Tunturibacter gelidoferens: one gene and its partner. The protein of the gene in region 1 interacts with the protein of each later gene in a pairwise test. Links are inferred from orthologs where the notes say so. Each region holds a gene or a part of one and is shown in the gene's direction. Other genes may lie near its edges. The genes, in order: recA and dprA.

Region 1 (3,140 bases):
AGCCAGTAGACTTGCTGCGGAGATAACCGCTCAGCCCAGGGAACAGGCGCGGAACAGTCCTCCCTCAAGCGCAGGTGTCTGCCCCGTGCGGCAGCTTCCAAACGCACCCAACCTCACCTCTGGGGCCTCTTACAGCCGAACCCCGTATCGGGGAAGACACCGCTGGGGTCATTGACATCGCCACGAAGATAGGGTTCCCTCGAACGTGGAACTGAAACGGAGAGAACTTAATTTGAAGATGAAATGGCTTTTTGCTGCAGTCACCACAGTCACCCTGACAATGCCCTCGTTTGGCCAGATCGGCATCTACATCGGCAGAACGCCTCCGCCGTTGCGTTACGAAGTACGCCCACCCATGCCCGGAGACGGGTATGCCTGGGTTGATGGCTACTGGGGAGTCAACGACGGTCGCTACGTCTGGGTTCCCGGCCGATGGGACCGTCCGCCCTATGCCGGAGCCTACTGGAGCCATCCGCACTACGACCACTACGAGCAAGGATGGCAGATGCACGAAGGACACTGGGACCACGAAGACCATCGCGATCATCACTACGACGATCATCACGACGACCACCACGATCATCACGATGACCACCACTAGGACGTAATCAAAGCTGAGGATATGTCCTGCCGGACGGGCCCACTACGCCCTACGCGTAGTGGGCCCGTCCGGCAGGACACGGTCTTCCAAAAATCACCTCTAAGTTGTATTCGCCTTTTATTTGCTTTTCCCGTTTTGAATGCTAGAATCCCAAATTGAAACATCGACCTCCCTTTCACTCACTCTTCAGGAGAGAAATATCGTGGCAGATGACCGCAGCAAGGCAATAGAACTGGCCCTTTCCGGGCTGGAAAAGCAGTTTGGCAAGGGTTCCATCATGCGGCTCGGCTCGAAAGACGTCGTTCCCATCTCGGTCATCTCTACCGGTTCCATCTCCTTCGACGCGGCGCTCGGCGTTGGCGGCGTCCCACGTGGTCGCGTCATCGAGATCTTTGGCCCTGAGTCCTCGGGCAAGACCACCATCACCCTCCAGATCATCGCCGAAGCCCAAAAAGCCGGCGGCCTTGCTGCCTTCGTCGACGCAGAACACGCGCTCGACCCTGCCTACGCCGCCAAACTCGGCGTCGACATCGACAACCTCCTCGTCTCGCAGCCCGACTACGGCGAACAGGCCCTCGAGATCGTCGAAGCCCTTGTCCGCTCGAACGCCATCGACGTCCTCGTAGTCGACTCGGTCGCCGCGCTCGTCCCCAAGGCCGAACTCGACGGCGAGATGGGCGACTCCCACATGGGCCTGCAGGCTCGACTCATGTCGCAGGCCCTCCGCAAGCTCACCGGAACCGTCTCGAAGTCCCGAACCTGCTTGATCTTCATCAACCAGATCCGCGAGAAGATCGGCGTCATGTTCGGCAACCCCGAGACCACCACCGGCGGCAAGGCCCTCAAGTTCTACTCCTCGGTCCGCATCGACATCCGCCGCATCGGCGCAGTCAAGGACGGCGACTCGGTCGTCGGCTCCCGCACCAAGGTCAAGATCGTCAAGAACAAGGTCGCCGCACCCTTCCGCGACGCCGAGTTTGACATCCTCTACGGCGAAGGCATCTCCCGCGAGGGAGACGTGCTCGACCTCGCCGTCCTGCACAACATCGTGGACAAGAGCGGAGCCTGGTACAGCTACCAGGGCGAGCGCATCGGCCAGGGCCGCGAGAACGTTCGCGCCTTCATGAAGGAAAACAAAGACGTCTTCGCCCGCGTCGACTCCGAACTACGCAAGAAGCTCGGCATCTCCGGCGTAGCCTCAGCCGAAGTCCCCCCGGTTCCCGCCGACGGCCCCGTTCAGGCCAAGGAAGCCGTCCGAGCCAAAAAGTAATCGTCATCACAAGCAGGGAAGCACCCGAGGAAGCGCCGGCATCAGGTTTGCCGGCGCTTCTCCGTCTAAATGCCTCTGGAAGCCACATACGACACGTCATCTCGGCGAACCGCGAACGGTTTCATCGTTCATTGTGCAGTGGAGATCCCTGTATTTGTCTTTTTCGCAGCCAGAGGGGGTTTTCAGACAGAGGGGTTTTCAGTTGTCAAGCCCCAATCGAAGCTAAATCTATGCAAACAAGCCACATAGACGTGGCACATGAGTTACGCCAAACAATTTATACTGGAATCAGATGAAAAAAGCCCCGGGCTAATCCCGGGGCTTTTACTTTCAGAAACACAAAAACTCCCGTAACTCCTTTGCCTGCAGGAATCTGCAGGCAACTCGTTTGGAATGAAGGTTTTACAAGGTAATACCCATGCTCTAAGCTAATGAAATAAGCGACTTATGCGCAGGTAATAGGGGGGACCCCCTGAAAAACGAGGGAACCAAAGCTGGCAACGCAGCCCCTTACTACATCCCCTCGCCGCCGCCCGGGCCACCTGGAGGTGGTCCCTGGCCATCGGGAACCCGACCCGGTCCTTCCGGTCCACCCTGCATCCTCATGCGGCGGCGCTCGCGCCCCTCGGCCTGCAGTTTGGTCCATTGGTCCGGTGTCAGCACGTTGCGAATTGCCAGCAGCATCTTGGCGTTCGCCTTTTCAAGCTCCGCGCGAGCCTGGGCTGTCTGGTCGATCTGCGCCAGGATCTTGTTCGTATCCGGAGGATTCGCCGCCAGCATCGGCTCCATCAGAACCTCCTGCTTCTCGACGTTCGCCCTCAAGTCGATCAGCTGCAGCTTGCTCTGCTGAAGGATGTCATCCATCTTCTTCTGCTGGTCCGGCGTAAGCGTCAGCTTCTGGATCAGGTCAGGATTATGCCACCAAATCCCTGGAGGCCCGATGCGAAAGCCCCCGCGCATCCCCGCTCCTCCACCCCATCCGCCGCGGTCCCGATCCATCGGGCCACCCGGCTGCGGTGGCGAACCTGCCGGTGGCTGCGCCGTCAAAAAAGTTCCAGAAAGAGTCGCAAATAAAACAATCGAAAGTAAAGGTCTCATGCGCATGTCAGTTCGTCCTTTGGTCTGAAGTGGAGGTTACAGAAGTTGTTCCATCGGTCGGATCAGCCAGCGGCTCCATCGGCGAAGGCACATCGGCAGAGACCTTCTGATCGATATCTGACAGCAAAGCCTCGTCCGACTCAGCCGCCCGCGAAGACGCCGCAGCGGCCT
Region 2 (3,312 bases), 2.2 Mb from region 1 along the record:
GGTGGGTTTTTATCAGGATGAACAGCAGCACTGGGCGACCCAGCTGGACTGCGGTCATGGGCAGCATGTGCGGCATGATCCCCCGTGGACGGTGCGCGAATGGGTGACGACGGAAGAGGGAAGGGCTGCGCGAATCGGGAGTTTGATGGAGTGCAAGAGGTGCGATGAGGAGGAAAAATAGCAGGTTGGTAGTAGGATTCTCGCGAGACTGCACAGTTCATTCGGAAGGGAGCAGAAAGAATGGATGGATTGTTGAAAGCTGGCCGCCTCTTCTTTGCCATCGCAATGGCCCTCTTCGGCGTGGAGTATTTCATCTATGTCGCAGGGTTGAAGGGCCCGATCCCTGGCCCTCCGTGGATACCGGGGTCGCACGCGGTAGCTGTGCTGACCGGTGCCGCGCTGATCGCGGTTGCGGTCTGCATCGTGACGGAAAAACTGGCGCGGCTGGCGGCGGCGCTTTTGGGTGTTGCTCTGTTTTTGTACGTCCTGTTTCTGCAACTCCCCAGGCTCATCGCGCAGCCGCATAGTCCCGATCCCTGGACCAGCGGCTTCGAGCTTCTGGCTTTGATGGGTGGCGCCTTCGTGCTGGCCAGGATCGAGATTCCGGACGGGCTCAGGCTTGAGCCGACCAACAAGGTCTTGTCACATTTAGCCATCTTCGGGCGCGTCGGGTTTGCTCTCGCGCTTGTGGTCTTCGCCGTGCAGCATTTCCTGTATGCGAAGTTTGTGGCGACAATTGTCCCCGCATGGATTCCCGCGCGCCTCTTCTGGTCGTACTTTGTCGGAGTGGCGTTTGTCGCAGCTGCTCTGGCGATCGTTACCAGGCAGATGGCGCGGACTGCCTCAATCCTGTTGGGCACAATGTTTTTTATCTGGGTCGTTATACTTCACGTGCCCCGCGTCGCAGCCCAACCGCGCAATGGCGACGAATTCACTAGCCTTCTAGTTGCATTGGCGATGAGTGGCGCGTCTTTTATTCTTGCGGAGAGTTTCGCACCCGACCTCGTCGCGTGAGATGCGATACAGTGACGGTGAGCCTCTGTCAGCGCTGATTCTTGAGAATCGTCGAGGGCGGAGGCTTGCGAAGCATACCGATGAAGAGGACGATGAATGGCTTTGGCGCAGCAGGATGCAGCAGTAGTAAAGGAACAGGCACGTTTGGCATGGGTGGCATTGACGCTGACGCCGGGAATGGGACCCACACGAATCTGGAAGGCGATGAATCGGCTGGGCGCAGCGGAGCGGGTGCTTGAGGCTTCGCTTACCGAGCTGGAAGGCGCGGGGATGCCGGCGCAGTCTGCGCAGTTTGTCTTCGAAGGCAAAGCGAAGGCAGCGGCTGAAGACGAGTTGAAGCGTGTAGGCGAAGCCGGCGGCAGTATATTGACGCCTGAAGACGAGGCCTACCCTGAACGGCTGCGTGAGATCTACGATCCTCCGTCGGCGCTCTGGATCCGCGGCGAGGTCTCTCTGCTGGCGCGGCCGGGAATTGCGGTCGTGGGAACGCGACAGCCGTCGCCGTACGGAGCGGGGATGGCGGAGCTGCTCTCGCGTGACCTGGCGAATCGGCGGATGGTGATCCTCAGCGGCATGGCTCGTGGCGTCGATACTGCCGCGCACAAGGGCGCGATCGAAGCTGGTGGAAAGACCGTCGCGGTGTGGGGCACGGGCATCGACGTCATCTATCCCAAAGAGAATAAGAAACTGGCGGAGCAGATCGTCGCGACCGGGGGGACAATCGTCAGCGAGTACCCGCTCGGAACATTTCCTGCGCCGCAGAACTTTCCTATTCGCAACCGGATTCTGAGTGGAATGAGCGTCGGCGTGCTGGTCATCGAAGCCGCCGAGTACAGCGGAACCAGAATTACGGCGCGGTGCGCGATGGAGCAGAATCGCGACGTTTATGCCGTCCCCGGGAACGTGACGAACAAGAACGCATGGGGGCCTAACACCCTGATAAAACAGGGGGCTAAGCTGACGGCTACCTGGGAGGACATCTGGGAGGATCTGCCATCGCAGATCAGGCTGGCCCTGGAGGACGAGCAGGCAGCAGCCGGAGGCGGCTCTGAATCGAAACCGGGAGGTGCTGCATCTCTATTTAACGATACGCCGCTTCCCGAGCACGAAAAGATCGTCTTCGAAAAGCTGCGGCACGATGAGTCGACGCAACTGGACGAGCTGATCGAACAGTTGGAGGCAGAGTTGGGATCCGCAGAGATCTTTACCGCGCTGTTCGAACTGGAGCTTGCAGGACGCGTTCGGCAACTGCCCGGAAAAAATTATGTGCGAGCGTTTTGAGTCTCAGTGGCAAGGTTGATTCCTGCGGCGAAGTGGATGCCGCAAACATAAACGTAAGCTCAGAGTTTCGTTCGACTTGGCGAGTTATCCACAGCGTGGGTCGGCTTGTCAGTTTGAGTTGCTGTGCTATGACCTTCTCAGTCCGATTTCGTCAGTTGAGGAATCATGGCGAGATGACGTGTTTGCAGAACTCGTGTTAGGTTCGCAATGGAATAAGGATGTGTGGAACGTTTTGCCTCGGCAATGCGTTCTGGTGGATGAAGGGAACAAATGGGTAAATCATTAGTTATCGTCGAATCGCCGGCGAAGGCGAAGACGATTGGGAAGTATCTCGGCAGCGACTACGTGGTGGAGGCCTCGATCGGCCACATCATGGACCTGCCGAAGAACGACATCGGCGTAGAGCTGAAGAGGCGGACGTTCGAGCCGACGCTGATTGTGTCTCCAGGTAAAGAGAAGGTGGTGGATCGGCTGAAGAAGCTGGCGTCGAAGGCGGACATGGTCTACCTTGCGCCGGACCCCGACCGCGAAGGCGAGGCGATTGCCGCGCATCTCTCGATTCAGCTGCTGCCGATGATGAAGGACAAGTCGAAGGTTCGGCGTGTCACCTTTAATGAGATCACCAAAAAGGCCGTGCAGGCTGCGTTTTTGAACGCTCGCGATATTGATGAGGATCTGGTGGATGCGCAGCAGACGCGGCGCGTGCTGGACCGGCTGGTGGGTTATCAGGTCTCTCCGCTGCTCTGGGACAAGGTTCGGCGCGGGCTTTCGGCGGGACGTGTGCAAACCGTCGCGCTGCGGCTGATCGTCGAGCGCGAGCAGGAGATTAATGACTTCAATCCAGTGGAGTACTGGACCATCGATGCACAGCTTGAGCCGACTGCGAATAAGCAGAGCTTTACGGCACGGTTTGTCGGTGTCAATGGCGTTCCCGCCCGTGTTGCAAACGGAAAAGATGAAGAGGGCAAAGAGCTCTTTCTGTCGAACGCGCTGCCTGATCACGAGGCGGTAGACGAG

The links.
Region 2: the proteins of recA (region 1) and dprA interact in binary tests that used the Bacillus subtilis proteins (3 or more experiments, as listed by UniProt). The link is inferred for Tunturibacter gelidoferens from one-to-one orthologs.

The regions. Positions count from the first base shown.
Region 1 is NZ_CP132938.1:5,259,314-5,262,453, reverse strand. The notes cover bases 16-2,837. They hold recA (recombinase RecA), read left to right. Parts: upstream 16-803; coding sequence 804-1,871; downstream 1,872-2,837. Other genes in these bases: RBB81_RS22545 (Spy/CpxP family protein refolding chaperone), read right to left, coding at 2,385-2,837; RBB81_RS22555 (YXWGXW repeat-containing protein), read left to right, coding at 239-601; RBB81_RS22560 (FAD-dependent thymidylate synthase), read left to right, coding at 16-26. Also shown: more of RBB81_RS22560, read left to right, coding at 1-15; more of RBB81_RS22545, read right to left, coding at 2,838-2,969; RBB81_RS22540 (hypothetical protein), read right to left, coding at 2,977-3,140. UniProt on the Bacillus subtilis protein: Multifunctional protein involved in homologous recombination, DNA repair and competence.
Region 2 is NZ_CP132938.1:3,086,984-3,090,295, forward strand. The notes cover bases 209-3,202. They hold dprA (DNA-processing protein DprA), read left to right. Parts: upstream 209-1,110; coding sequence 1,111-2,295; downstream 2,296-3,202. Other genes in these bases: RBB81_RS13720 (hypothetical protein), read left to right, coding at 241-1,014; topA (type I DNA topoisomerase), read left to right, coding at 2,566-3,202. Outside these bases: RBB81_RS13715 (DUF3565 domain-containing protein), read left to right, coding at 1-181; more of topA, read left to right, coding at 3,203-3,312. UniProt on the Bacillus subtilis protein: Protein that helps load RecA onto ssDNA during transformation. Binds cooperatively to circular ssDNA, is able to bridge different segments of DNA. Favors the loading of RecA onto SsbA- or SsbB-coated ssDNA and formation of RecA-DNA filaments.